3 regions of the Paenibacillus sp. FSL H7-0716 genome follow, and region 2 is predicted to be linked to each of the others. Evidence: predicted binding sites of a transcription regulator. Region 2 holds the regulator's gene; each other region holds the start of a gene.
What was found. Region 2 encodes LexA, which represses DNA repair genes until DNA is damaged. Its sites were predicted from a motif close to CGAACATATGTTCG; they were not measured.
Positions count from the first base shown of each region.

Region 1 (10,434 bases), on a different contig from region 2:
TAAACTCGAAGATATCCTTGTTGTCCCATGTGTGATTACCCATGGTGATTCCGTGAACGCCCCAGTTAAAAAATTCATTTGCGATCGCTTTAGTAATACCTCTACCGGCAGCAGAATTTTCACCGTTAACTATGATTATATGTGGTTGATATTTGCTTTTTAATGAGGGCAACATCTCCCGAAGTGCCTTCCTGCCCACACTACCTACGATATCTCCAATGAATAGTACTTTAATGTTTCTCTCCTCCTAATCTTAACCTCTCCATCTAGCGGATAAGTCTTCATATTTAAAAGAAAAAAGGCCCCGCTTAGGGGCCAATTTTCATCAAATATAAGAAAGTATAAGTTATATCTTATCCTTTAACCTTATATTCCTAGCAGAAACATGTACCAGGAAACGATCATAAATATCGTTATTTCCAAAGCGTATGTTATCTACTTATTGCCTATTTAGCGTATTCAACAGCCCGTGTCTCACGAATAACGGTAACCTTGATATGTCCTGGATAATCCAGTTCACTTTCAATCATCTTCGTAATATCGCGAGCAAGACGGAATGCCTCTGCATCGTCAATCTTCTCTGGCTGTACCATCACGCGCACCTCACGGCCCGCTTGAATAGCAAATGATTTCTCAACGCCTTCGAACGACTCTGAGATTTCTTCCAGTTTCTCTAGACGTTTAATATACGTTTCCAGTGTTTCACGGCGAGCACCAGGTCTAGCTGCCGACAATGCGTCAGCGGCACCAACCAACATAGCAATAACCGAAGTAGCTTCGCAGTCTCCATGATGAGATGCGATACTGTTGATAACAACCGGATGTTCTTTATATTTCTTCGCTAGTTCAACGCCAATCTCAACATGCGAACCTTCCACTTCATGATCCAGCGCTTTGCCGATATCATGGAGTAATCCTGCACGTTTTGCAAGCACGATGTCTTCCCCAAGCTCACCGGCCATCAGTCCTGTTAAATAAGCAACCTCCATGGAGTGCTTCAATACATTTTGACCATAGCTTGTACGGAATTTCAGACGCCCCAGAATCTTGATCAAATCTGGATGCAAACCGTGAACGCCCACTTCGAAAGTAGCTTGCTCACCATATTCCCGAATCCGTTCGTCCACTTCTTTGCGGGATTTCTCCACCATCTCTTCAATACGAGCGGGGTGAATACGTCCATCAGCCACCAATTTCTCAAGTGCCGTACGGGCCACTTCACGGCGGATTGGATCAAATCCCGACAAAATAACTGCTTCCGGCGTATCATCAATAATGAGGTCGATACCTGTAAGAGTTTCCAAAGCACGAATATTACGGCCTTCACGACCGATAATCCGACCTTTCATCTCTTCATTCGGCAACGTAACAACTGAAACCGTTGTTTCCGCTACGTGATCAGCTGCACAGCGTTGGATAGCGAGTGTAATGATTTCACGGGATTTCTTATCCGCTTCTTCTTTCGCCTGCTGTTCAATTTCTTTGATCATTTGTGCCGTTTCATGGCGAACTTCTTGCTCAACATTGCTAAGAATGATACTTCTTGCATCTTCGATGCTTAAATTGGAGATACGTTCCAATTCAGTGACTTGGTTTTTGTAAATAACATCAATTTGCTGTTGGGTTTCATCAATTCGTTTCTCTTTGTTAGCTACTTGTTCTTCTTTTCTTTCAAGCGATTCCATTTTTTTATCCAGAGATTCTTCCTTTTGCAGCAAACGTCTCTCTTGCCGTTGGATTTCATTCCGACGTTCACGAGTTTCTTTCTCAGCTTCAGTACGGATTCTATGGACTTCGTCCTTAGCTTCCAATACTGTTTCTTTCTTCAGCGCCTCAGCGTCCTTCTTCGCATTCTCAACGATGACAACGGCTTCTCTTTCTGCGCTTTGGATTTTAGCTTCTGCAAGGGATTTACGAATAAAATAACCGAACCCAAAGAATATTGCAGCTACAACGAGAACGATAATGACCCAGATCCATGATTCCAGCATCTGTTCACCTCCTCGTTGGTTCCTCTCCAAGGTATATCCCTGGGAATTGTGCAGTTGTTTAACTATCCGTTCATCACCATACAAAAAACCGGTAAACAACCGATTGCCATACTGCACATGCTGCACATGCACACTGCCCGCCTTATCCGGCGATTACATTTCATATGAGTTGTACGTGAACCGTTTAAAACAGTCTCCTTTTTGGGAAGGAAAAAGGATTCTAATTTTATGCCGATTCATGTTATATTTTATTATTTATAAAAAGACATTGTCAAGAGAGTCGATATACGCATTAATGTCAAGAGAATCAGTGATTCTAGTAAAACTCCTCATCTTCACCTTCATAATTGTCTTCCGCAAGTAAAGTATTGATCACTTGGCGAACCATATCGCCCGAGAATCCACGGCGCATAAGGAAGGCTCCAGTCTTTCTTCGTTTATCAGAAGCGTCTCCACGGATGAGATTCCATTTCTTGCGCCCAGTTTCGAGTGCACTCTCCAGCTCTTGTTCAGGAGTAATATTCTCCAAAGCTTCCGATATAAGGGTTTTGTCAATCCCTTTCTCACGTAGCTCTTGTCGAATCCACATCTTCCCTTTTCGCTGGTTCGCTATTCGTTGCTCGGCCCATTGCTTAGCATATAAAGGGTCATCAAGAAGTCTTTCCTCCTGCAGCCGCTGCACCACTTCCGCAATAATAGTCTCTCCTATTTCCTTCTGGCGTAAACGGCGAGTCATTTCCATAGCGGTGCGTGGTTTACGTTCCAGATAACGGAGGCCTTCTACATAAGCTCGCTGACGCTCATCAGCTACAACAATTTCCTCCAGATCGGCCTTCATAAAAGAATTACCAGAAATCATTCGATATTTAATCATGACGTCCTCGTGCACAGTCATGTTATATGCTCCGAAATGTATGATATAACGGTGATCAGATTTCTTTTGACGTTCTACTTTAGTGATCTCTAAGAGTTCTCCTTCAGGAAAATCAGATAACACCTGCTCATCTTGTTCTTCTGCTTCAAAATCCAGTTGTATTACCATAGTTGTTTGTCACCTCATAGCAATAGATCAGTTATCGTCTTACTTTCATTACTTGTTAAGAAAAGACACCCTGCAACAATCAATCACAGGGCGTCCTATTGCTTAATATACTATTCGATTTCGAGAAGCAATTTCTCTTCTTCTTCTTGCTCTGCAATAATATCCTCATTCTTCGGCGCAGCAACAATAGTGGATAAATTACTTGCTTCACGGATCTTATTCTCAATAATAAGGGCTATATCCTGATGTTCCTTCAAAAACTGTTTAGCATTCTCACGACCTTGACCGAGACGCTCGCCTTCGTAGGAATACCATGCACCACTTTTATTCACGATATCCATTTCAGTACCGATATCTACAAGACTTCCCTCTTTGGAAATCCCTTCACCGTACATGATATCAACATCAGCCTGTTTAAATGGAGGAGCTACTTTATTCTTCACAATCTTGATCTTAGTACGGTTACCAACCACATCGTTCCCCATCTTGATGCTCTCTACGCGACGTACATCTAAACGTACAGAAGAGTAGAATTTCAATGCACGACCACCCGGAGTTGTCTCAGGGTTACCGAACATAACACCGATCTTCTCACGAAGCTGGTTGATAAAGATAGCGATCGTATTGGATTTGCTAATGGCACCAGAAAGCTTACGAAGTGCTTGAGACATCAAGCGAGCTTGCAGTCCAACGTGGGAATCACCCATATCGCCTTCAATTTCAGCTTTAGGTACCAAAGCAGCAACGGAGTCAACGACAATAATATCAACGGCTCCACTACGAACGAGTGCTTCGGCGATTTCCAGCGCTTGTTCACCCGTGTCTGGCTGAGAAAGCAGCAACTCATCGATATTTACGCCCAAGTTACGTGCATATTTCGGATCAAGCGCATGCTCGGCATCGATAAATGCAGCTTGTCCGCCTTGTCTTTGCACTTCTGCAATAGCATGAAGAGCAACTGTTGTTTTACCTGAAGATTCCGGTCCATATACTTCAATAATACGTCCCTTTGGAAGTCCGCCTATACCTAACGCAATATCAAGTGCCAAAGATCCGCTAGGTACAACTTCCACTTGCATATGCGTGGATTCTCCCAGTTTCATTACCGAACCTTTACCAAATTGTTTTTCTATTTGACGAAGCGCCATATCAAGCGCTGCACGACGATCTGACAATCAGACCACTTCCTTCACTGTTTATAGTAATATAATAACGTGTTTTTAAGGTCTTGCCAAGCTTTTTTTCGAACATACATTCGTTTTTTTTGTCTTGGGCGTTATTTATCCCTTTTATTGTAAGCCTCCCTCCGGAGATAGAAGTTAATTAAATTCCCCACTTCACCGGACATCAACGACTTATGATCATGAGTAGCCATCGTGATCAAAATCTCTGCAAATATACAAAAAACCGCAGCAAAGAAATCTCAGTGCCACGGTTCTTCCGTATGTGTATATTATAACTGGGCTAATCTCCCATTACAAGTCTGAACCCTCAAGAGGTGTCTCCACCTTGCGTTCCTCAAGTCTCCGCCAGAGGCGATACAGCAGAGCCTTAACAGTACGCAACCGGATATTTTCCCGTGTACCTTTAAGATTAAGCTCATAGACCTCTGTCTTACGTCCCCGTTCAGCCAAGCCGATAAATACAAGTCCAACAGGCTTGCGTTCAGAATAACCCGGTCCGGCTACACCTGTAACAGATAAGCCAAAATCGCTGTCTGCAATCATTCTCACTTGGTCAGCTAACACCTCGGCAACCTCTCGACTTACGGCTCCAGGAGCATTGGGTCCCTCCAAATAAGCACTTGGCACATTCAGTAGCTTTTTCTTTAGGTCATTCGAATAGCAGACGATTCCGCCGGCAAACATCGAAGCACTGCCTGGAATATTTGTTATGCTCTCCATCAGCAAACCTCCGGTGCAGCTCTCTGCCGCACTTAAGGTCAGGCCGGCATCCGCCATCCAATCCACAATCAATTGCTCCAGCGGTACATCAATGTTCGCATACAAATGTTCCGGCAAAATCTCCTTGATTTGTTGTTCCAGTATCTCCAGCTTCTTTGTAGCTTCATGCTCAGAAGGGGCCTTTGTCGAAATACGAACAGTTACCTCTCCCTCTTTGGCATACGGAGCAATCGTTGGATCAGTCTGACTGCGAATCAGTTCAATGAGCTTGTCCTCCAGCAACGATTCTCCAATGCCGGCAAATTTGAGCATTTTTGAATAAAGCGGTGTTTCGTTCGTCAAAGCTTGCTGCTGTAGCCACGGTACTGCTTTATCAACGAACATCGGTTTCATCTCACGAGGTGGACCTGGAAGCACAATATAATATTTCTTCTCATGCTCAAAAGCAATCCCAACCGCAAGACCGATTTCATTCGGCAACGGTGTAGTTCCTTCAATTATAAGTGCCTGTTTGCGGTTATTTTCGGTCATAACGATCTTACGATCATCAAAGAAACGTTGTACATGATCCATCGCCAAACGATCAATATGGAGCGTTCTACCTAGCGATGCAGCCAGTGCGTCTTTAGTCAGATCATCCTCAGTGGGGCCAATTCCGCCCGTAAAGATAATAACGTCGGCCCGACTCTGAGCGATCTCGATGGCTTGCTGCAGGCGGCTGCTGTTATCACCGACAACGGTTTGAAAGTATACATCGATCCCGATGGCAGCTAGCTCTATAGACAAAAACTGGGCATTACTATTCACGATTTGACCGAGCAAAAGCTCTGTCCCTACTGCAATAATCTCCGCTTTCATACCTGGCTTTCGCCTCCTCGTTATAATGTAGGTACACTGCTTTTGGATTTCAAAAAAGGTAATAGGTGCTTCACCTATTACCTTTCCTTGTATATCCAGCTTACATGCTTACGCATTATGCAGCTGTAGCAGATCCTTATTCTTCACAAAATAATCAATTCCAGAATAAATAGTGATCAGCGCTGCGGCCCAAATAGCAATATCGTCTACAGGAATACTGACAAATTGAAATGGGAAATTATTCAACAACAGCAGTGAGATCGCAACAATTTGTACAACCGTCTTTATCTTGCCCCATTTGCTGGCGGCAACCACTTTTCCCTCTAGCAATGCAATCTGGCGAAGTCCGGTGACTGCAAACTCACGACTGATGATTACAATAGCAATCCATGAATCGCATCTGCCTAGCTCCACAAGTGAAATCAGAACTGCAGATACCAGCAGTTTGTCCGCAAGTGGATCAAGGAGTTTACCGAGATTGGTGACCATATTATATTTCCTAGCAATGTAGCCGTCTATTCCATCCGTGCTGGCCGCAAGCAAAAAGATTACAGCTGCTACCAAATGATTAACAGATAGCTGAAACGAGCCCCAATGTATCGGTTCTGGATAAAAACTGAAATCCACCAGTAAAAAAAACATCATAATCGGGATCAGGCAAATACGAGCTAGCGTGATGCGGTTGGGCAAATTCACTGAAGTTTTCCTCCCCTAAATCGTTCATACAAATTGCCTAAATCAGGCTAATCCATTTCTACATAAGCAAGTATATTATAGCAATAAATAGGTGTCAAAAAAACAGAAAGCACCCCGCGTTGTTAGTGCTAATAAGCACTGCGGGGCACAAAATTCTATTTCATGTTCATGAATTGTAAATCCAGTGGTAAATCAGCTTTACGCAAGATCTGAATAATCTGCTGCAAATCGTCGCGGCTCTTACCAGTCACACGAATTTGATCCCCTTGGATCTGGCTCTTCACCTTTAATTTTGAATCACGGATCAGAATATTAATCTTTTTCGCATTCTCCTGATCAATGCCTTGCTTAAGCCCTAAACGTTGACGCACAGATCCCAGGGAAGCCGGTTCTACTTTACCGAAATCCAGATTCTTTAGGGTAATGCCTCTTTTCACCATCTTTGATTGTAAAATATCAATAACAGCATTTAGCTTATATTCGTCTTCAGAGGCGATAATAAGTGCGTCTTTCTCCATCTTCAGACTGCTTTTGCTGTTCTTAAAATCAAAGCGGTTGTCGATCTCTTTCTCTGTTTGGTGAATAGCATTCGTTAACTCCTGCATATCCATTTTGGATACAATATCAAATGAACATTCTGAACTCATTAAACTCCACGTCCTTTATACAATTAGTCTGCTACTATTATAAGAGAATGGTACTATTAAGTCTAATTTTGGATAAATCATTATGTAGCTCACCCGACATAGAAAACAGCCCCACTAAGTGGAGCTTTTCCTTCGAGTGAGTTTGGTTCAAAGGGTAGAAACACGTCTCCAACGGAAGTAAATCGTTGGAGACGTTCATTTCTACAGCTTCTATCTGCTTCGGACCGGATTACGAAACATATCCAGAATTCCTAGCACAATATGTGCAATACCGAATCCGAGAATTCCGTATCCCCAAGCACCTGGTGTCAAATAGTATCCGATAAGACTGACAACAACCCCAAGGCCAGCTACAATCCAGCTAACTGTCATAAGATGTACACCTCACTTTGGCTAAAACTGAAAACAGTCTTATGTTCTCCCTAAAGACAAAGTCTATACATCCTATTTGTTATTCGCCTGTCCCTTCACTTTGAGTACCTTCACTTCCAGAACCGTCGTCAAGATTAAGCAGGAGACGTGAGGACGTCTTCTCATCCGTGATTACTTGACCATTTACGGTAATCTCAGTTGCTGGGGAATACCCAGACTTAATATACATACCTTCACTGCCCAGAACGAAGCTCATAGTTTCTCCTGCTGCAGTATTTCCGAAGGAGAGTTTTTCACCTTTAGAGTTCTCGCCTTTATAAACTTCAAGCCAGCTTACTCCAGATGCAACAATCTCAACCTTAACTTCGCTTCCGGCAGGAGCTGTAACCTTAAATTTCGTTGTTTTGCCTGACTTCCCATCTGGTGTAACCGTGATAGATTGAGGAGACGGCGTTGGTGTCGGTGTTGGCGTAGGCTCCGTAGTTGGCTCAGTAGTTGCTTCTGCACCTGCCGAGGAAGTAGGTGCTACAACACCGCCTCCTGATGCGGGTGGAGAAGTTTGTGCTGTATTAGGATCCTGCACATTATTTGTGATATTTGTTTGATCAACTTGATCAGGGTCTGCTTTGTTTAAACTAGAAGCATAAATGTAAATCACTACAATAATCAATATAGGGAATGTCCACATCAGCACTGTTGGCAGCCATTTTGCATTCCGTTCGGTTTCGGGTCTACGGCTGCGCTTTTGAATCACCGTCTCCATGGTCGTGTCTGCGGGTGGTGCAGGTACGTTCCCATGCTCCTCAAGCAGTTCGTCAGGACTCATGCCTACTGCTTCTGCATACGTTTTGATAAACGCCCTCACATAAAAACTTCCTGGAAGCACCTTGTAGTCTCCAGACTCGATGGCTTCCAAATACTTTTTGCGAATTTTTGTTACTTCCTGGACATCGTCAAGACTCATCCCTTTTTGCAGACGTGCCTCTTTCAATTGCCGGCCCAGTTCCGACATACCATCACCTCCTGTAAGTTCTATGAATGTAAACTTCCTTAACCAGCTTTATAAAAAAACATGCTCGGAAGTGTATTCTTCATCGTTTGTGTTCTATAAATCATCACTGTAGCTCGTCGTAAATGACTCGTACAAGATTTCTTCAGTTGGATTATTCCGCAGCTCAATAATAATATCAAAGTCATCATAACTATACTCAGATTCGCGTACGAAAATATCTGGATGCTCAATAACCTTTGTGCTTGGCATGCTCATAACATTTTGCAATAAATTATAATGCTTCTCATTAGAGCGGATCGTACTGACTATACCATCAATAATAAATACATTATGTGGGTTCATCTCATCTTCAGCCAATTGACTGCGCACCGTCTGCCGCAATAGTGTGGACGAGACAAATGTCCAGCGTTTCATAGCACAGACACTGCCAGCTATAATGGATTCCGTCTTTCCTACACGGGGCATACCACGAAGTCCTATAACCTGATTCCCATCTTTTTTAAACAGCTCACCGAGAAAATCAACCAATAAACCTAGCTCATCGCGGGTGAAACGAAACGTCTTCCGATCATCTGAATCCCGTTCAATATATCGCCCATGGCGCACAGCCAGCTTGTCCACGAGCCTTGGAGACCGCAGAGCTGAAACTGTAATATTATCAACTTTTTTGAGCATTTCACCCATCAGCATAATTTTCTCATCATCATTGGTCTCCAGCAACATTCCGCGAGTTTTTCCTTCGACTCCATTAATCGTCAGAATGTTAACTTCCAGCATCCCTAACATTGAAGCGATATCACCAAGCAGACCGGGTCTGTTCTTGTGAATCTTGTATTCCATATACCACTGTTTATATTCCACTTGTACACCTCATAGATTCCTTTTCCCTACCCTTTGCCAATACAGCAAAAAAAGCTGCCCCGGCAAAGCGGTCTTTTACACGGGTCATGTTAATGATATATAAAATAAAAATGAAAGGCAAGGTCAGTCCTGTAATAATTGCAGAAAAGCTCCCACAGGGGGAGCTTTTCCGCAAGCTTAGGCGTTGTCTTTCGCCAACTTGACCATGAGTTTAGCAATCGTTTGCTTTTCTTCATCGTTGCCGACATCCCATAGCTCTTTGATCGCACGGTTTTGAGTGTTAGCTGGATCCACTTTTTCATCAAGGAATTCCCCGATTTCAAAAGCCAGCTTTGAGATTGTGTCTTGACTCATCCCAAGTTTCTCCGCCTGTACAACCCGTTTACCTAGGAATTTCTTCCAGGTGTCAAAATTTTTGATTACGCTATCGTCTTGTGTCATCTTAAATCCTCCTTCATGTTTACGGTCAAACACCTGCATACAGGCTGTAAGCCGCCTTACGAGAGATTAAAAAACAACACTTATAATATGTCTCAGAAGATAGATTCTTATGCTGGAGCTTTTCTCCAAGTTAAGCATTACGTAATCCAGCCACCGTTAGGGCTAATGATCTGTCCAGTAATATACCCGGATTCTGGCAGGGCCAAAAAGTAAATCAGTGAGGAGATTTCATTAGGAGTAGCCAAACGTCCCGCCGGAATCTCATCCTCAAGCATCCGGACCTCATCCTCCTGGAGGTTAGACAACATATTCGTATTAACCGCTCCTGGAGCTACCGCGTTTACAGTTACGCCAGAAGGTGCTAATTCTTTGGCTAACGCCTTGGTAAAAGCATTTACTCCACCCTTACTGGCTGAATAAGCGACCTCGCAAGAGGCTCCCGATATTCCCCACACGGAGGAAACGTTGATGATTCGGCCATAACGCTGGGATACCATGTACGGCATAAAAATCTGGCTGCACATAAAGGTACCTTTCAAGTTAATGGCCATAATATCGTCCCATTCCTCTTCACTCACATCAGCCAGCATCCCATAATGTGATTTACCGG
Region 1 is NZ_JBBODA010000020.1:31,170-41,603, forward strand. It holds gene MHH60_RS22065 (TIGR00282 family metallophosphoesterase) at 1-235, opposite strand, end outside; gene rny (ribonuclease Y) at 447-1,991, opposite strand; gene MHH60_RS22075 (regulatory protein RecX) at 2,308-3,033, opposite strand; gene recA (recombinase RecA) at 3,144-4,208, opposite strand; gene MHH60_RS22085 (competence/damage-inducible protein A) at 4,509-5,795, opposite strand; gene pgsA (CDP-diacylglycerol--glycerol-3-phosphate 3-phosphatidyltransferase) at 5,904-6,491, opposite strand; gene MHH60_RS22095 (YajQ family cyclic di-GMP-binding protein) at 6,647-7,138, opposite strand; gene MHH60_RS22100 (hypothetical protein) at 7,349-7,510, opposite strand; gene MHH60_RS22105 (helix-turn-helix domain-containing protein) at 7,590-8,522, opposite strand; gene MHH60_RS22110 (DUF3388 domain-containing protein) at 8,616-9,383, opposite strand; gene MHH60_RS22115 (DUF3243 domain-containing protein) at 9,561-9,824, opposite strand; gene ymfI (elongation factor P 5-aminopentanone reductase) at 9,962-10,434, opposite strand, start outside.
Region 1: a site for LexA is predicted at 4,278-4,291, ahead of recA (recombinase RecA). Genes of this name have one in related genera too.

Region 2 (10,434 bases):
CGAAAAGATATGAGCCGGGACATCACCCTTCCTGTTCCTGAAACCTTTGATCCTAACACCTACATACCTTTTCAAGGGAAACCAACGGCTCTTTTACAAGAAGGGGATGTGCTCGACATAGGCGGGCGCAAAATAGAAATTTACCACACACCAGGTCATTCGCCAGGGCATATCAGCCTTTTTGATCATGCCAACGGATATCTGTTTACAGGTGATTTATTATATGACGTTACGCCAATCTATGCTTTTTACCCTTCGACTAGTCCGGTTGATTTAGTGGCATCCTTAGAAAAGATTACTGAAATTCCAGGGGTTACCCAAGTATATGGCTCTCATAATACGCTGGGTCTAGATCCATCTATTTTGCAAGAGGTCAAGAAGGCAGTTCGTGAGTTGCGTGAGCAAAAGCTAGTGGCACATGGTACAGGCATTCACCAGTTTGACGGGTTTAGTGTGCAATTTTAGATCTTTCAATGTCGAAAACAAATGAGAGGTAAGGCGATAACAACTTAATTATTCAGATACGATTGACCTGAACAGTGCATGCAATTGTTGTACTTGGGAGTAAGCTTCCTTGTACTGGTTGTCGGATTGTTGAATAGGCAATAAACCCGGCAAGAAGGAAATACAATACACAGGCGTTTCTTTGCTGTTCATATATATTTTAAGCGTAAGCTCTTCTATCACATTAGCTTCTTCATCGGTGTCCTTAAGGACATTAATATCTGCACTTGTTGCAGTTGTTTTGCTGTTTTGTTGTCTTTTGGATACTTTTGAAAGGGTAAGTGCGTTAACCACAATCTCGGATCCCATTACATTATCAAAAGAGTATAGCTTTGCTACTGCTTTTTTGTTACTCTTCGGATTTTTGGTACCGATTGCCAATTTTTTATTAGGCTCGTTAAGTGCGATCAAGTGTGATTGATTGGGGGGAATGAATGTTTTGGTGAAAATGATGTTAAAAGATGAGGTCGCATTAACTAGCTTAGAAATTTCAGATGAAGCAGATAGCGTTTTCAATTTTATAATGGCGGCACTTAGAATTAAAACAACTCCTAAAATAGCGAATAAGTACATCAAGATAATCAGCATATAATCACACCTCCTAGTTATCTCATTAGACTCAAATTGTTGCTTATTGAAAGATATGCCTGAATGATCCCCACTAGTATCTTTTAAAAGGGAAATTCGTGGAATTATAGGATCGACTTCACGATTAACCCAAAAAAAGCACCCAGAGAAACCTGCCGATTCTGCAAATGATGCAAAATTAGGGGTTGCTGCAAAGGTGCTTTTTAAGGTAATTATGTAAACCTATAGAAAATTGAAGGCAGTGATATGATCGGTATAAACAATCAGCTGTTTGTATTCGATCGGAGTTCCATAACTAGCATAAGGTCTTACAGTAACGTCATTGAGGACAACAAAGTTATAGCTGAAATTTTTATCAGGGTGTTCTGCTCCCAAATAAGATATGTATTCGTCTACAATTACATCATCCATCAAAGATTTTAAATCAAATACATCCTCTTTGTTGGAGACGGTTGGAGAGACGATTCCCTGAATGCTGCCAAAAGCGGTGAGCAAATTCACTTTTTTTCCACTAGCTTGTTCATCATTTAAAAGTAAACCGGACAGCTTACCCAGTGCATCGACTTTAAAATCGACAAGGGTTCTAATTTTTGAATTATTCAAACTAAACACATCCTTTTCAATTTGCAATCCTGTTAACATTATTCGACATATAATCACCAAACTCCTAGTATGCTAATGAAAAAATACTTACTTATGTAATGACCCCCATTTTTTAATGTGATTTGGGGGTTGCCGAGTCTCCATTCGAATTTAATTTCTTATCGTTACTCGTGTACCTATAGGAACAATAGCAGCGAGTGCTAACACATCCTCGTTGTACATCCGGATGCAGCCGTGGGACACCTCTTTCCCAATGGATGAAGGGTCATTGTTTCCATGAATTCCGTAGTGTGGTTTAGACAGTCCCATCCAAAAGACACCGAAGGGACCCCCTGGGTCGGGTTGTTTGTTAATTATAGTGAATTCTCCCACTGGGGATTGGGTTAACATCTTACCGATGCCGACAGGGAAACCTCTAATCACAATATCATTGTCCAGAAGATATAACATTCGTTGAGTCAGATCTACAATAATTCGATAGTTGGGCATTATATGCAACACTCCTTTCTAATTAGGATATGAGCAGAACGCCTAAAGGGTTATTCATAGAAAATGACCATTTTAGCCGGCGAGAACAAATGTTCGTTATTGGTTGGGAAAGCAAAATACGTAGAAAAAAAAGGCTGGTCCGCATTTGCGGAACAGCCTTTTATGTTAGAAGTGCAAACTTAGTGGATATCTCGAAACAATCCGATGACTCTTCCGAGAATAGTTACGCGATTAAGGCGAAGAGGCTCATAAGCTGGATTCTCCGGTTGAAGCCGAATATGATCACGTTCCTTGTAAAAGGTCTTAACGGTTGCTTCATCTTCTTCGGTCATGGCTACAACGATATCTCCGTTGTCCGCCGTTTGTTGTTGGCGAACAATCACATAGTCACCATTCATAATGCCTGCGTCCACCATACTATCACCCATAACTGACAGCATAAATACTTTGTTGTCCCCCACATAGTGAGTAGGAAGTGGGAAGTAGTCTTCGATATTCTCTGTAGCAGTGATAGGTACCCCGGCGGTAACTTTACCTACGACAGGAATCCGTGAGATGGTCTGGGCGAATTGGTGAACATTCTCTGAATCCTCTTGGCCTAGTAATTCTATTGCACGTGGCTTCGTTGGATCACGACGAATAAGTCCCTTCTTCTCAAGCCGGTCCAAATGACCGTGAACTGTGGAGCTGGAAGCAAGGCCAACAGCTTCTCCAATTTCCCGGACGGAAGGTGGATAACCCTTGCTGCGGACTTCGCTTCGTATAAATTCCAGGATCGCCAGCTGGCGACTTGAAATCTTTGACATTGGAATCAACCCCATATAGTAATGTTTGGGAAAATTATAACATAGAACTACCGTTCGCACAAACATAAGTTCTAACTATTATAAATATTAATCTGCTAGAGTTAAAAAATGGTAGACAAGTGATAATAAAATGAACCACTTGAGTCTCTCAAAAAAAAGAGAACAATTGTTCTGAAATAGTATTGAACAAAACACATGTTCGTGTTATTATGAATTCGAAAGTAAGAACAAGTGTTTGGAGGATGATGATTATGCTAAAATACAGTACATACCGCAGCATCTACGATAAGGCCCCAGTGGTTGAATCTTTAGGACATAATGACGTTGCCCGTAATTCCGCTAAGGTGAAAGAGATAACGGAACGTTTGCTTGGAGGGATGATTTCGTTGTTCCGTCAAGATTTCTTTATTAAGTTAATATTGATTATGGTGTTAGTATTATCTGGCCTAACAGTAGTGGGAAATGTATTTGCAGGATCGACGACTATAATGAAGGAAGAGAAGCGGATTGTGGTTGAACGTGGAGATACACTATGGAGTATTGCCCTTAAGAATAAACCAGCTGATATGAAGACAGTTGTTTATATAGAAGGAATTAAACGTTCAAGTGGGATTAAGAGTAGTCAGATTAACGCTGGAGACATACTTACTTTACCTATTTATTAATTTTCTGAGAACATAATAGAATGACCAGTAGAGCTTGCAGGGAGTAGACCTTGACAAGCTCTTTTTCTCATGGCAGAGTTAGAATTAATTTATAGGGGGAGGGAAAGTATTGAATATTGATGAGTTGGTCGCGCGAATTAACGAATTGGCACGCAAACAGAAGAGCGTAGGCCTTAATCAAGAGGAAGTGGCGGAACGCGCCAAGCTTCGTGAAATTTACCTGGGGAATATCCGCAATAACTTCCGAGCACAATTAAATACTATTGAAGTAGTAGATAACGATGAGCATGAACAAGGTAACAAGGGGCTTAAACATTAGCTCGCTGTTCCTTTTCATAGATATTTCAGGATGACTAGGGGGAACGCACATGGCCCGTTCTTGGGAAAGAATGGTTCAACGCAACACACAGCAAATCAACAAGCAAAGAAAGAAACAAGGCAAGGATACGATTTATGCCTCTAAATCTCCTACCCAGAATGCCGAAGTCTTTAAAGGTCGCAACATTGCATTTCCGGTAGTGTTAGTGATTCTTGGCACTATGTTTTGGGTAGTTGGTTCTATTGATCAGGCCAAAGGCAATGGCATGCTGGCTAATTGGCTGGGAGTAGTACTGTACTATTTACTGGCAGCGCTATTGTTCTTCCGTCGTCCGTACTTGAAGGTGGAAAAAGCAAGACTGTCTACTATTAAATTCAATCGTGAACGCGGGCTGCCAGCTGCAGATATTGAGAAAATCACCCTTTCGCGTGGAGCTGTAGTCATTAAGCATAAAGGGAAACGTACGAAATGGATTTTCACAAAACTTATGAATCGCTATGATACTAATGCGATGAGTACACGATTAGAAGCATTTGCTAAAGCTCACAACATTGAAGTAGTTCACGAATAGAACTAGACCAGTTAAAGGGAGAGGGAGACCTGTAATGCCAATTTCTGCTGTACTATTTGACCTTGATGATACATTGCTGTGGGATGATCGGAGCGTCGAAGAAGCATTTCGTTCTGCTTGTGAAGCCGCTGGGGATAACATTGATCCACAAGAACTAGAAGTTGCAGTTCGTAAGGAAGCAAGTAGCTTGTATGAATCTTATGAGACGTTCCCATTTACAAAGATGATCGGAATTAATCCATATGAAGCACTCTGGGCTAACTTTACGGCAGGTGAACAGCCTGAATTCCGTCAATTGGAGCAGCTTGCACCGGTTTATCGTAAAGAGTCTTGGCGTCGCGGACTTGCAGCGTTAGGGGTGGAAGACGAAGCACTAGCTGAGACCTTGGCAACTAAATTCGCAGCAGAGCGCAGAAAACGTCCATACATCTATGAAGAAACAATGCATGTACTGGAGCAGTTACGGGGTCAAGTGAAGCTTTTGCTACTTACGAACGGCTGTCCTGCACTGCAACAAGAGAAACTAGATGGTGTGCCAGAGTTAATTCCTTTCTTTGATCATATTGTGATTTCCGGAAGCTTTGGTAAAGGCAAACCGGATAAGGAAATTTTCCTGCATGCTTTAGAGCTTCTTGATGTAACTCCTGAGCAAGCGGTTATGGTCGGCGATAAGCTTACAACGGATATCCGTGGGGGGCTGGCAGCAGGATTGACCACGGTCTGGATTAATAGAAAAGGTAGAGCACCTAGTCTTGATATTCATCCGGATCATGAAATCAATCACCTTGAGGAACTTCTTCCACTAGTTCAATCCTTGTAAGATATACAGAGCTATTAGCTCCAACATAAAGACTCTATAAGCAGCGAGTTTCTGGGATCTTAAGAAACTCGCTGCTTTTCTGTATACACATACTAACATAAGGATTTCATTAGATTTTTAAGTAAATGATTTAAGTCACAAGTCTAATGCGGAATTGGTGCAAAATACTGAAAAACCAATAATAATGTGTATAATAGATGGAGATGTATAACATGAATTGGTAGTTTCTTATTATTCGATAATGATTGGGAGGGCTCCAAATGATGAGATCGAAGAAATTAGTCGCTGTATTATTAGGTGCAACACTTCTAGTACTAGGTGGATGTTCTTCAAATGGAACCAAGCATTCAGAAATACATAACATGAATATGAACATGTCTATGGAACCTATCAAAGTCGAACTACAATGGAGTCCTGAAGAAGTTGTTGTAAATCAAAAGGTAACCTTTGAAGCTGTGGTGACCCAAGATAACGAGGCAGTAGATGATGCAAAAGAGGTTCTGTTCGAAATTGTGAATAAAAATGATGAGGGACAGAAAATAGAGCTTAAGGGAAAGCTAATTGGTAAAGGGGTCTATCAAGCAGAAGGGACCCTTGAAAAGGAAGGACAATATAATGTCACTTCACATGTGACAGCCCGGACACAGCACTCTATGCCTAGCAAAGAGCTGTCTGTGAAACCATGATTCAAAGGTTCGCAACGGTTACTGAGCAATAACAGATAAAGCAGAGTGGAAAGGAAGGCTTTTCGAAATTCCTTTATTCTGCTAAACTTACTCTAATGTTTTACTGGGGGGACTATTAGTTGGCTAAATATACACTTGAGGAAAGCTTACAACAAAGGATTTTGATCCTTGATGGCGCAATGGGCACGATGATCCAACAGGTGCCTCTTACTGGAGAAGATTTTGGTGGCGATGAGTTGGACGGCTGTAATGAAATGCTGGTATTGACACGTCCAGAAGTCATTCAGACGATTCATGAGCAGTACCTCGAAGCAGGGGCTGATCTCATTGAGACTAACACATTTGGTGCAACCTCTGTTGTACTAGCGGAATATGATATTCCTCAGCGCGCACGTGAGATCAACCTAGCGGCAGCAGAGCTGGCTCGCAGAGCAGTAGACAAATATGACACACCTGACCGTCCGCGATACGTCGTGGGGGCTATGGGGCCAACAACAAAAACGCTCTCAGTAACCGGAGGCGTTACTTTCCAAGAGCTAGTTGATAGTTATGAGGAACAAGCAGTAGCATTGATCGACGGTAAAGTAGATGTTTTGCTGCTGGAGACCTCACAAGATACACTTAACGTTAAAGCTGGAAGTATTGGTATTCGTAATGCTTTTGAAAAGACAGGCATCACATTGCCGGTTATGATTTCAGGAACAATTGAACCAATGGGTACTACATTGGCGGGTCAGAATATTGAAGCATTTTATATCTCACTAGAACATCTGAAGCCTATCTCTATGGGCCTCAACTGTGCGACTGGTCCAGAGTTCATGCGTGATCACATTCGTTCGCTTTCGGAGATCTCCTCCGCAGCCGTGAGCTGTTATCCAAACGCAGGATTGCCGGATGAGAACGGACATTATCATGAATCTCCAGATTCTTTAGCTCGCAAGATTGCAGCCTTTGCCGAAAAAGGCTGGCTGAACATTGCGGGGGGGTGCTGTGGAACGACACCAGAGCATATCCGTGCGATGAAGGAAGCACTTTCTGAATATCCTCCACGCCCGCTGGCAGGTAATCATCCGCCTGCTCTTTCAGGTATTGAGCCTATCTATATTGAGAACGACAACCGCCCATACATGGTTGGTGAACGTACGAATGTACTTGGCTCTCGTAAATTTAAACGTCTTATTGTCGAGGGTAAATACGAGGAAGCTTCAGAAATTGCTCGTGCTCAGGTGAAGAGTGGGGCACAAGTTATTGACGTCTGTGTACAAGACCCTGACCGTGATGAGATTGAAGATATTAAGCTTTTCTTAGAACTGGTTGTGAAAAAGGTTAAAGTACCCCTGATGATCGATACTACCGATCCTAAGGTTATCGATTTAGCTTTACAGTACTGTCAAGGTAAGGCGATAATTAACTCCATTAACCTTGAAGATGGTGAAGAGAAATTCGAGCTGGTGACGCCGATCATTCATAAATATGGTGCAGCTATTGTTGTGGGTACCATCGATGAGACGGGACAAGCCATTAAGGCGACAGATAAACTGGAAGTGGCTAAACGCTCCTATGACTTGCTAGTGAATAAGTACGGTTTAGCAGGAGAAGATCTTATTTTTGACACGTTGGTGTTCCCTGTAGGAACCGGAGATGAACAATATATCGGTTCAGCAAAGGAAACGATTGACGGCATTCGTTTGATCAAGGAAGCACTTCCAGGAGTTCATACAATCTTGGGCATCAGTAACGTCTCCTTTGGATTGCCGGAAGCGGGACGTGAAGTGTTGAACTCAGTATTCCTTTATGAATGTACAAAAGCTGGGTTGGATTATGCGATCGTAAATACAGAGAAAGTGGAGCGGTATGCTTCCATTCCTGCTGAAGAACGTCATCTTGCTGAGGAACTGATTTATAATACGAATGATGAGACGCTTTCTGCTTTTGTAGCTGCTTTCCGTGGTAAAAAAGTAGAGAAAAAAGAGAAGATTTCCAACCTGTCACTTGAAGAACGTTTAGCCTCCTATGTGGTTGAAGGTACAAAGGAAGGACTCATTCCTGATCTTAATGAAGCATTGACCAAATCTGGACCGCTGGAGATCATCAATGGACCGCTGATGGCAGGGATGTCGGAAGTCGGCCGCTTATTTAATAATAATGAATTGATTGTTGCTGAGGTACTGCAAAGCGCTGAAGTGATGAAGGCTTCTGTCAATCATCTAGAGCAGTTTATGCAGAAGGATGAGACAGCGGTTAAAGGTAAAATTATGCTGGCAACCGTAAAAGGGGACGTGCATGATATTGGTAAGAATCTAGTAGAGATCATCCTCTCCAATAATGGTTATCAGATCATTAATTTGGGTATAAAAGTACCACCAGAGACCATTATCGAAGCCTTCCGTCGAGAAAAAGCTGATGCGATAGGATTGTCCGGGCTGCTTGTAAAATCTGCTCAGCAGATGGTGCTCACCGCTCAGGATTTACGTACAGCTGGGATCGATGTTCCGATTATGGTTGGCGGCGCAGCTTTGACCCGTAAATTTACGAAGACCCGTATTCGTCCAGAATATGACGGCCTAGTATTGTATGCTAAGGACGCTATGGACGGGCTGGATATTGCCAATCGGCTTATGAACCCTGAAGAACGGGAGAAGATTGCCGAGGAAATTCGTGTGGAGGCAGAAGCAGCGGTTGCGGTTGCGCCTAAGCAAGAACTGCCGAAACTAACCAGAGCAGTGCGTTCCAAAATATCTCCAGATGCACCTGTTTTTGTTCCACCGGATTTAGAACGCCACGTACTGCGTAACTATCCATTGGGGCATATTATCCCCTATGTGAATATGCAAATGCTGCTGGGTCATCATTTGGGGTTACGGGGTTCTGTAGAAGCCCAATTAGCTGCTGGAGATCAGCGGACTGTTGAACTGAAGGGTACCGTAGACGATATTCTCCATCAAGCGATGCTAGAGGGTACCATTACTCCGCATGCTATGTATCAATTCTTCCCTGCACAATCGCAAGGGAATGATATTATAGTGTATAATCCACAGAATACGTCCGAGATCCTGCATACCTTTACTTTCCCAAGACAAGGGGTAGAGCCTCATCTGTGCTTGGCGGACTTCTTGAAACCTGTTGACAGTGGTATTATGGACTATGTTGGATTCCTAGTTGTAACAGCAGGTCACGGTGTACGTGAATTGTCTACTCAGCTGAAAGAAAGCGGAGATTATCTGCGTTCACACGCCTTGCAGTCGGTTGCACTTGAAGTGGCAGAAGGACTGGCGGAACGCGTCCATCATATGATGCGCGATACTTGGGGTTTCCCAGATCCGGCGGATATGACGATGAAGCAAAGACATGGGGCAAGATACCAAGGGATCCGTGTTTCATTTGGTTATCCTGCATGCCCGGATTTAGAAGATCAAGGTCCACTGTTTAAGTTGTTATCTCCGGAGGATATCGGTGTTCACCTTACAGAAGGCTTTATGATGGAGCCCGAAGCTTCCGTTTCGGCTATGGTATTTGCCCATCCAGAAGCGCAGTATTTTAATGTAGAGAAGCTGTAATTCTTTCATTTATATACCTGGTCTGTAGGGGATTGTATCCCTTTCAGCGGAACCTCCCGTAACTGGGGGGTTTTTTGCTGGAAGAAGGTCGTTTAGAATTGAAAAGAGATGGTTGAGCCAATAAGGAGAAGGGAGGAAAAAGAATGGATTTATATTTTTTAGGTACTAATGCAGGTGTGCCAACGCTACAACGCAATGTAACGTCCGTTACATTAAGACTGCTGGAAGAACGTCGCAGTATTTGGATGTTTGATTGTGGGGAAGGTACACAACATCAGGTTCTTAGTTCGCCGATTCGGTTAGGAAAGCTGGAAAAACTATTTATTACTCACTTGCATGGCGATCACCTATTTGGTCTTCCGGGCCTATTATCAAGTCGTGGCTATCAGGGAGGGACAGCGCCGTTAACGGTGTACGGACCCCCTGGATTAAAAGCATACCTAGAGATCTCCTTAGCTGTGAGCCAATCCCGAATTCCTTACAAGATTGAGATTGTAGAGCATACAGGAGGAATTATATTCGAGGATGATGGCTTTAAAGTTGAAGCGGCATTACTTGAGCATCGCATTGACAGCTATGGCTACCGGGTAACGGAAAAGGATAGTCCCGGAAGCCTCAATACGGAATTGCTTAAGAGTTATGGTTTAAAACCGGGACCGATTTATGGGAAATTAAAAAAAGGTGAAGATATTGTTACGGATGAAGGTGTGCGAATCTGTGCTGCTGATGTTGTCAGGGAACCCAAACGAGGGCGTATTGTTACTATCCTTGGGGATACAAGACCTTGTTCGGGAGCCTTAGAACTCTCTCTTAATGCAGAACTTAT
Region 2 is NZ_JBBODA010000015.1:23,027-33,460, forward strand. It holds gene MHH60_RS18800 (MBL fold metallo-hydrolase) at 1-465, shown strand, start outside; gene MHH60_RS18805 (hypothetical protein) at 514-1,092, opposite strand; gene MHH60_RS18810 (hypothetical protein) at 1,315-1,695, opposite strand; gene MHH60_RS18815 (L,D-transpeptidase) at 1,846-2,184, opposite strand; gene lexA (transcriptional repressor LexA) at 2,364-2,990, opposite strand; gene MHH60_RS18825 (LysM peptidoglycan-binding domain-containing protein) at 3,242-3,655, shown strand; gene MHH60_RS18830 (DUF896 domain-containing protein) at 3,765-3,974, shown strand; gene MHH60_RS18835 (hypothetical protein) at 4,024-4,545, shown strand; gene MHH60_RS18840 (HAD family hydrolase) at 4,580-5,365, shown strand; gene MHH60_RS18845 (FixH family protein) at 5,626-6,051, shown strand; gene metH (methionine synthase) at 6,231-9,608, shown strand; gene rnz (ribonuclease Z) at 9,752-10,434, shown strand, end outside.

Region 3 (10,434 bases), on a different contig from region 2:
TTGAGCTCCATCTTACAAGTGGACGCCCACAGCGAAGATAGATTTCTTCGAAGGTCGGCTCACCGCCCGGCGCAACATCAATCAGCGTCACCGACTTGGCTTGTCCTGCTTCCGAAAAGCTATATGCCAGCGGAGATCCGCTATAACGGATCATCCCTTCCCCTTTAACACGCTGAGCGCGATGAAGATGGCCTAGTGCAGTATATTGCGCTCCACAGGATAAAGCAGAAGGATCTACAGTGTAAGCCCCGCCCACCTGAATTGGGCGTTCCGAATCACTCTCTACACCTCCAAGCACATAAATATGGCTCATCGCCAAATTCACGGTTTGTGGCGTAAATTCCCGTCCCAACAGTTGCATAAGTTTGCCTACCCGTGCGCTGTAAGCTAGTCGAAGCTCCTCTTCCCCGCTGTCCCCAGCAAGCAACTCACCGAGACGTGCCTCAGAGGGATAGGGAAGGGCTGCGATTTTGGCAATCTCACCTGTGCGCGCAGCATGAACTGTCACTGGCTCTGAGGTTGGAAGTCCTACCAAGGTAATCCCCTGCCTTAATACAAGCGGGGAGACAGAAGATACGCGCTCCGGTTGGTCATGATTGCCGGCAATCACCACAAGGGGCCTGCCCCCTGAAGTCAGCCTGGCAGCAGCCTCATAGAATAATTGCTCCGAAGCCGCTGGTGGATTAACGGAATCGTACACATCTCCCGCCATCATAATCAAATCCACCTTATGAAAATCGGCGATCTCCACCAATTCATCTATGAACTGCTCTTGCTCCTTCTGGCGGCTTCTTCCCTCCAGCGTACGGCCCAAGTGCCAATCCCCCGTATGCAATATCCGCATCTTCGTCCTCTTTCCCCGCTCCTATGCGGCAATGAATAATTTATAATTTCACAGCATGATCGCCGTCAAAAAAGTACAGCCAAATCTCGCTGATCGGTTCTCCCAAAATATCATGTAATGCCTTGCTGTATAACTCTAGCTGAAAACGATATTTTTCTTTAAGTGCTTCTAAGCCGCCCTGATGTTCTAACACGGAGTCCGTCTTATAGTCTAGCAGAATAATCCGGTCCTCTTCTCGGAACAGGCAGTCAATGACCCCTTGAATCAGTACAGCCTCACTAAAGCCTTCCTTATTGTTCTCAGGGGAAAGCTCCGAGACGGCTTTATTCATATAATCGAGCCCTCGATAAGCCTCACCTGCGGGAACCATATAACTGAACGGCATTTCTCTAAGCTTCCAAGAAGAAGCTATTAATCTACGTCCAAGTTCATTAGTATAAAAAGCTTCTATCTGATCGGGAGCTACAGCCTCCACCTGCTCAGCAGTTAGAATAGCCACTCTCTGGAGTCGGGCTAAGGTTTCTTCCACAACCATAGGATCAACTGAACCCTCCAGCGGAATATGCTGCATGACTGTATGGTATGCTGTCCCGCGTTCCGCTGGGGTTAGACTGCGTTTTTCCATAAATTTCGGGCGCCGCAAATGAAGACTGTCCGCACCTGCAACACTTGGACGTTTATCGGTTTCTATTGAGGTTGGAGAATTGCCTTCTTCCAGCAGATCAAAAGAGGGCTGCTCCTGCAACGACAACAACGTTTTTAACTCCGTAACAGAAGTTTTAGCCGGAATACCTGAGGCTGCCGCATACGGGTAATTCCATTCCAGTCTTCTAGCAATTTCATCGCTAGTCTCTGTTCCATATATATTTACAGCTTCACCCTTATGCAGTGCTTCGAGTACGGCTTGCCGTTCCTCTACCTTATCCTCAGTCTGATCCGTTGGCAGGAACGCCCCAGAATTAAGTTCGGAAGCATTTTGCACACTGATGCTCCAATTGGAGACATCGTTGTGCAGCACCGTGGAGACGCTACCTTCTGAACCGCCCAGCTTACGAAGAATCGCCGCCGCAGGGTGCCGGATCAATGCCGGTCCAACCCAGTCCAAATAGCTGCGCCCTCGGGCCAGCAGATGATCTGCAAGCAGCAGCTCATCCCGGTTCTGCACGCTGCTCCAGCTAGCGATTTTACGCGGCAAATCTCTTACAGTGCCTACTAGAATCATTTTATCTCTCGGACGAGTTAACGCTACATATAATACACGCATTTCCTCAGCTAATAACTCAAGCCGTGTACGCCGGTTAATAGCCAGATAAGGAAGTGTTGGGTAGCTAACTCGCGTTTCCCGTTCCACAAAACGCGGCCCAAAGCCAAGCTCTTTGTGCATAAGAAATGGCGAATGCAAATCTTGTCGATTGAACTGTTTTGCCATCCCGGCTACAAAAACAACAGGGAACTCCAGACCTTTGGATTTATGAATGGTCATGATTCTGACGCCATTGCCTTCTTCACCGCCACCGCCAGCTACACCCAGATCTCCGCCATTCTCACGAAGCCGTGAAATAAACACCAGAAAACGGAACAATCCACGCGCTGCGGTGTCATTCTCAAATTGCACAGCCCGGTCATACAAAGCTTTAAGATTGTTCTGGCGCTGCGAGCCTCCAGGCAGTCCTCCAACCCATTCCAGATAGCCGCTCTCCCCATAGATACGCCAGATCAGCTCACTGAGACTACCTTGTCTAGCCGCATTTCTCCAGCTTTCCAGCTGTTCCAGGAAATGTTTAAGCTTGCGCTTCAGTTCTGGACTGATCTGCGGCAGATCTTTATCAGGTAAGACATTATTTTCGACGGTGCTTGCGGATTCAATCACATGAGCCGAGAAGAGGTCATACTCTTCTTCAGCCTCTTTTGCATCATGCATATCCACGGCCATCTGTACTGCTTGAAAAAAAGGACCCTGACTACACATACGCACCGTAGCCAATTCTTCTTCCGTTAATCCGACCACAGGTGAACGAAGTACGCCAGCCAGCGGAATGTCCTGCAGAGGATTATCAACTATTTTTAAGAGGGAAAGTGCAATTTCCACTTCTGTAGCTTCAAAATAACCTTTATTCAGATCACCATAAGCAGGGATACCTTCCATCCGAAGCTCTTCGATGATTAAAGGGGTCCAGATTCTTGCCGAGCGAAGCAGGATCACGATATCACCGTAAATAACCGGGCGCATAATCTTGAGTCCTTTATCGTAGATAAGCAGCGGCGATCCACCGGTCATCCCCGTCATTTGTGAAATACGCCGGGCAATTGCCCGTGCTTCCAGCTGCGCCGCCTCGCTCTCAATGGCTTCACTCTCCTGAAGTGGCGCCTCACCGTCTTCAGAAGTCTCTTCTGACTTCCCTGCTGTTGAACCACGATCTATCAATAATAACTCCGGTGCAAAAAAGGTGTCGGGACCCTTCTCTGCTGCACCTGGGAAATTCGCTCCGTAAACAAGCTCAGCGCGTTCGTCATAATTAATCTCCGCTACCGTCTCATTCATAATCTGCCGGAAGATCATATTAACGGCATTCACAACCTCCATGCGACTGCGAAAATTACGGGCCAGATCGATGACCGAACCGCTAGACGATTCATTAGTAATTTCAGATGGATCGATTGGGTGTGAGCCAAAGCTGCGGTATTTATCCAGGAATAGCCCCGGCTCCGCCAGACGGAATCGATAGATACTTTGCTTCATATCTCCGACCATAAACCGGTTACCGGGTGTTTCACGGGATATTAGCCGCACAATCTCCTCTTGCACACTATTCGTATCCTGATATTCGTCCAGCAGAACCTCATCGAATTGAGCACGGTATTCCATAGCTGCATCAGAAGGCAGGGAATGACCGGGCGTAGAGTCCGGATGGCGTAGAATTTGCAGACAATAGTGCTCCAAATCACTGAAGTCGACTAGACCTCTTCCTGCTTTTTCAATTCTATAACGTTCACCGAATGCTATCACTGTCTCTGCAAGCTCTGCCATCAGTGGAGCCGCTTCGTTCAGCTCTTTCAAAAAAACCTCGGGCGGACGCCCAAACAATGCTTTCTGAAGATCTAAAATACTCTTCTTCACACTGTCGCGCAGTTCCTTCACCATCTCCTGCAGTCCAGGATCTGTCGAATCCTTCTTACAAGCCTTTAATTTTCCAAAATATACTTCCATGAAAATATCATATAATTCTGCCCAAGGTCGTTCGTTTACGGCATCCTGCAGTGCATTTACCATCTCAAGATCTGCGGTTAAATTCTCAACATAGGGTGCCGGACCGCCCGGCTGCTGTGCAATCTCCCGGCCTTGAATCAGCTGACTGGCTGCGCCTGCAAGGGTCAGCTTCGCTTCTTCAAGAATGCTCAGCACCCATGGCGTTCCACCTAGACTATCGGTGTCCGGCAATGAGAAATCAGCTGCAGTATCACGGAGCCATTGCGCGGGCCAAGGATGGCTGCGGGCGTAATCATGCAATCGCTGTATGAGCGCATGCACTGCATCATCACTGCGTTCACCACTGAACCAATCAGCTAGCTGCACAAATATGCTATCCTCACCATCCGCACCTACCTCACCGTACTTTTCCTCCAGCAACTCTTCGAGCAGCTCCTGCCGCATCATCTCCGCTTCATGCTCATTTAATATGCGGAAACCCGGATCAATCGGAATCATTTGATAATAACGCCGGATCACTTCCAGACAGAAGGAGTGTAACGTTGTAATCGAAGCTTTGCCCAGCAGGGATAGCTGACGGCGCAAATGGTCGTTCTCGCCATTCTCCTCCAGCTCCCGATCAAGGGCTTCCCTGATCCGCTGCCTCATTTCGGCAGCCGCAGCTTTGGTAAACGTGGCTACGAGTAGCCTGTCTACACTGAAGCCGTTCTCTTCCTTACTGATCTTTCGAATAATCCGTTCTACCAGCACCGCCGTCTTACCGGAACCTGCTGCCGCAGCAACGAGGATGTCATCACCGCTCTCCGCAATGGCGCGCCACTGGTCATCACTCCATATACTTCCTTCCGGTTTCGCTTCTATTTCAGCCTTCATACTCAAGGTGTAGTTCCTCCTTTGCGGGACAGCAGATCCCATATAACGTCCTTCCCTGGCTTACCCAGATTGTTATAGCTGTTACCTTCCACAGCTTCATCGAACTGGCAGACAGGTCTAAACGAACAGAACGTGCAGGCGGTCTCCTGCCCAATTCGGTACGGCTCAATCGCCACATCCCCCTCTGTAATCCGTGTCCCGATATCAGAGATCGTCCCTCTAACGGAGGATAATAAATGGCCCCACTGCTCTGGTGTAGCTACTGAAGCACTGCTATAAAAGCTGCCGTCAGCTTTTACTGCTACAGGCACAATAGAAGAATACCCTTTGTCTAAAGTGGTATCCATCAGGGAAACAACCTCACGATCTGCTGTAAGCAGTCCTTTCATCTTGAAGCGTTTTAACAGCTCTTGCTCAGCCTGTTCCTTGTTCATCCCGTTGGATGAGGTTAACAACGGATCATGCACATGGAAATAAAGTGTACCTGCTGGAAGTGCCTGCTGCCCCAGCCATTGCTCCGAATATGTCAGCAGCACATCCAAATAAGTCAGCATTTGCAGCGACAATCCATAATACACCTCATGCAGCTTGAGATCCTTTTGACTCGATTTATAATCAATTACCCGCAGAAGAATGCCGTTCTCTCCACGAGCCATGTCTACACGGTCAATCCGGCCAACGACCTCCATCACACAGCCATTCGGCAGCGTAATTCTTAAAGGCGGCAACTCCTTATCCGGTCCAAAATCCAGCTCCAGCCCTACTGGCTCAAAGCTGCCCCGGCGGGCGTGCTCGCCCAGAATCACAGAAGCACGTCCAACAATATTCTTAAGCTTACGGGAGATGTACCCGTAACGTTTGGAGCTCATTAGAATTTCACCCTGCAACATCGGAGATAGCCGTTCTACTGTCTCACTGGCCTCACGCCGACATTCATCCGGAGACAAGCTGCCCCAACCCCGTCCCTCTTGTTTCAGTCTTATCGCCATATCACTTAACGCAGCATGGAACAGCTGTCCAATATCAGGTGCTTGCAGCTTATATAACTGGCGCTCTTTCAGTCTTAGTCCGTAGGACGCAAAATGGGAAAATGAGCACGCAACAAATTTCTCCATCCGGGATACACTGCCCCGCAGTGTTGAGCCACCATACAATCTGAGGCTTGTGCCACGCTTGAGCTTCGTTCCCTCATTACGATAGAACAGTGAGCTTAGCAAACGTTCCAATTGAAATTTACGATCTTCGTTCTTAGTAAACCAGTTATACACATCCCACCATAGCTCCGGAATTTCTGTCCCCTGGCGCCACTGCCGCAGCTGCATAATCAATGCGCGAAGACTCTGTTCTGGTTGACCAATGAAACCGAGATGAATAGGATCTCCGACTTCTGCCGGTAGTCCCGCAGGGGGAAGTGCTGACAAGCTAAGCTCTTGAACCCTTGGGAACATTCTATGCAAATGCCGGATAACCTCAGAGGGAAGGAGCGCTTTGCCCTCATCATCCGCTGTAGCGTAGCTAATCCAGAGCTTTCGGCTTCCTGTCGTTAGTGCATTATAGATCAGAAACCGCTCGTCCAGCAGTTTACGAGAAGCGCCGGGAGCAAGCTCCATTCCAGCATTCTCTAGTACGGAGCGTTCACCTTCCGAGAGAATTCCATCTTCCTTAAACTGCGCAGGCACAACACCTTCATTAAATCCAAGCAAAAAAGCGTATTTGACCCCCGTTGGGCGAGTCCGATCCATATTGCCGACCAATACTTGATCCAGTGCGGGCGGAACTAGTCCCATTTTAAGTTCAGCAAGTCCTGTCTCTAGAACGCCAGTGAACACTTCAAACTCAAGTCTTTCATTGCCCATCATTTCTACTATCTGATCTAGCAGATCAAGTACCGCACCCCACAACTGGCTATGTTCCCTAGCCTTCTCGGGTTGGCCCTTCTCCATAGACTTAACACTGAGTTTCTCCAGCTTCCGTGCAACATCCGTCTCTTCAAGCAGCTTGTACATTGCCGTACATAGTTCAAGGCCGCTTCGGCTTTTCTGGATTCGTTTCTCAAAAGCAAATAATGGACCTGTTATACTAGCACGGCATCGTTCCATAGTAGCAAGCAGTTCATCATCCATCTGTCTGCCGCCTTCCAGCGACAAGCTAGGAATACCTTTCCAGGAGCGCCCATCTGTCCAGCGGTACCCCTGAATCCCACAAGCCAGCACATAGTTTTCTAAAGCATCCATATCCTCACGCGTAATACTACCGTCTAGCGGAAGCAGAAGCTCCGTCTTTACACAACGGAATACATCCTCGTAACGCCAGCGACGACGCACTACATCCAACGCGGAACGTATAAACTCCACTAGCGGATGATGCAGCTCGTTCACCTTCTGGTCCAGAAAAAATGGCACTCCATAATCTTGGAACAACGGCTGAACCAGCTGCTCGTAATCGCCAATATTACGCATCAATACGGCCATTTCGCCATATTTTGCACCTTCATCCCGCACCAGTCTAGTCATTTCGCGCAGGGCTCCCTCAACCTCTGCTCTGTGCGAAACTGCAGCGCCTATAGATATAGCCTCTCTTGCCAGTTCATCCGCACCTGTCCAGGCCTTCCGGCGATCATATCCCCGTTCAAGGTGAGCAAGTACTGGACTTTCTTCAAAACGCGGCAGAACCGTTGGCTCCAACAGCTCGTCCCATACATCAATGCCCAGCTCTTCAGCAATTCCACGCAGTTTAATGTAAGTAACCGCAGTTGGGTGAAACAATTCAAGCTCATTCAACTCATCTCCATATGGGTAAGGACGATCAATTGTAAGTGAAACCGTCAGCTTCGAAGCTTGCTGCATCAATTCTCGAAGCACTACGAATTCCTGCGGAGTAAATCCATGGAACCCATCTACCCAAATCTCTGACCCGCGAATGTAGGAGGAATCTGGAATATGCTCAGCCAGTTCTGCTAAACGATCTTCTTCATCGATATAGAGACGGGACATTTCCTTCTCTAAATCGCTAAATACCAGCTGCAAATCATCCAGCTTCCCCTCAAGAATAGGACTTCTTGCAATAGCTCCTCGCATAGCGGACAACTGCTCTTCTAAATCAGTGGAACCCAAACAGCAACGCTTCATCTCCGTGTGCAGTTGGTTCAGACGTTCCACAAAACCCGGTCTGTCTGCTGAGGCACCGAACAATTTCAGTTCCTCTTTGCGACGACTGATGATTTTGTAAATCAACATTTTCTTACCTTCTTCACTGATTGGCAGGTTTGCACTGCCACCAGTTTCCTGCTTCACACGATAGGCCAGCCGCGAAAAACTCAGTGTCTGCGCCCGAAGGCTTCCCTTCACATTCCCTACGGTCAGAAGCCCCCGTTCTGCTCCAAAAGAACCTTGCTCTGGCACAAGAATAATAATCGGTGCACCAAGCGGTTCCTTCTCTAAGGAAGAAGAGATAGATTCCCATATTTTTGTTGTCTTGCCACTGCCCGAGCGGCCTAATAAAAAGGTTACCGGCATAAATGATAGACTCCTTCCGTAGCGGAGAAAATATATAGAATACAAGGTGAAATATCCACCCATTGATTACACTCCAATTAAAAAAGTTCAGTGATTCCTCGTCCCCTCAGTATATCATAACCACACTAATCGGAACATGTGTTTGCTAGTATTTTCTAATGTTTTACAAGGGATAAACAGCCACGAGTACAAATATAAAAAAGCAAACCTCCGGATTTTGGCGGCTTGCTTTTTAGGGTGTTTAGTTTTGTTGTTAATGCCAGATGTGCAACGTTAGATTGGAGCTGCCAATGTCGGAGCATAGGGTCAATGTTAGCTGTTCAGCGTTTAAATTCCACATTTTCGGCTAGGCTTGTTTCATTAAGTACTTACGGACCCAGGAGCCGTTATTCGTGGATTCAGTGCTGTTTTGGAAACTTTTCGGACCCCACTGACGCTATTCTTTGAAAATGTGTTGCATAACGGGTGTTTTTGGGGCAATAGCGCCTTTGGGGTCCGTAAGAATTCAATAATAGGCTGTTTACGCTAAATAGAGTCATCCGATTCCGTTGGCAACTCCTTTGCCTTACAGTCGACTCACGGCCACCCTACGACCAGCCCTTTTATCCTACTTGTTACTTGGCACTGTAAACCTTTTTGACCTTCAGGCTTATTTTTTACTCCGCACTTCAAAAATCGCAAACTTCAGATAGTGTCCTTCGTTAACGCCAAGTATTTGTGGGTGGTCTTTGCCTGCGGCCCGCCATTCCACAAGTCTCAACACCTTGCCAGCATCTTTAGCTGCATCGGCAATCGTTTCGAGGAACAGATCTGGCTGCATATGGTAAGAACAGCTTGCGGTAACCAAATAGCCGCCTTCGTTCACCAGCTTCATCCCGTGCAGATTGATATCCTTGTAACCACGGCAAGCGCCAGCTACTGCACTTTTGGTTTTGGCAAACGCCGGAGGGTCCAGGATGACTACATCCCAAGTTCTTCCTCCACCTGCCGTCATCGGCTTGGATGTGTCGGTTTTGGCTGTTTTGCCTCCGGATTTAGGATTTGTAGCAGCTGCTGCTGCCTCTGTTCCACTTGCAACTGTTGCCCGTTCAGAACGTTCCTCTAGTCCTTTAACCTGATTCCGTAAATATGCAAAAGCATCATCCACTACGAATTCAACACGATCGCTAAAGCCGTTCAGCTCCACATTCACTTTGGCACTCTCAATGGCGTGAGCTGAAACGTCAAGGCAGGTTACTTTTTTCGCGCCATACTTGCAGGCATGCAGCGTGAAGCTGCCCGTATGCGAGAAGCATTCCAGCACTGTCGCACCGTCCCAATAAGGGAACGTTACATGTTTGCCGCTCTTATTAACTGGTAAGGTCTGTAGTGAACCATCCTCAGTTTCAATTTCCTGTAGCGTAATGCCGCTTCGTCCTCCCCAGCCTTTCATGAGCGGAGCAATGGAAGCTCTATTCTCACGTTGGTCAAAGAAGTAACCTGTCTTCTGGCCTTCTTCAATATCAACGACCAGCTTCAGGCCATTCTCACTCACGGTCACATGCCTTGGACATTCCCCGTACAGCACACCCGTTGTCTGCTCCATACCTTCAAGCTCGCGCACACTAACATCACTGCGCTCATAGATTCCGCGCGGTGCCATAACCTGCACCAATGCTTCGACGATTTCTGCACGCCGCTTGTCCATTCCGAGGGTAAGCAGCTGTACAACTAAAATATCACCGAATCGATCTACAATGAGCCCCGGCAAAAAGTCCGCTTCACCATAAACCAAGCGATAAGCATCCGCACCCGGAAGGAACCGATTTCTGTGTTGCAGACAATTCGCGAACCGTTCTGCAAAAAAAGCTGTATCCATGATCGCAAGGGGTCCCTGCGATACAATTCTTACCCGAATCTGTGACGCTGGATTGTAATATCCTACGGCCAAAAATCGGCCCTGATGATTAAGGACATCTACTAGTCCCCCTGCTTCCGGATTCCCTTCTACTGAT
Region 3 is NZ_JBBODA010000014.1:148,321-158,754, reverse strand. It holds gene MHH60_RS18695 (exonuclease SbcCD subunit D) at 1-844, opposite strand, end outside; gene addA (helicase-exonuclease AddAB subunit AddA) at 885-4,925, opposite strand; gene addB (helicase-exonuclease AddAB subunit AddB) at 4,928-8,440, opposite strand; gene MHH60_RS18680 (class I SAM-dependent rRNA methyltransferase) at 9,090-10,434, opposite strand, start outside.
Region 3: a site for LexA is predicted at 8,572-8,585, ahead of addB (helicase-exonuclease AddAB subunit AddB). Genes of this name have one in related genera too.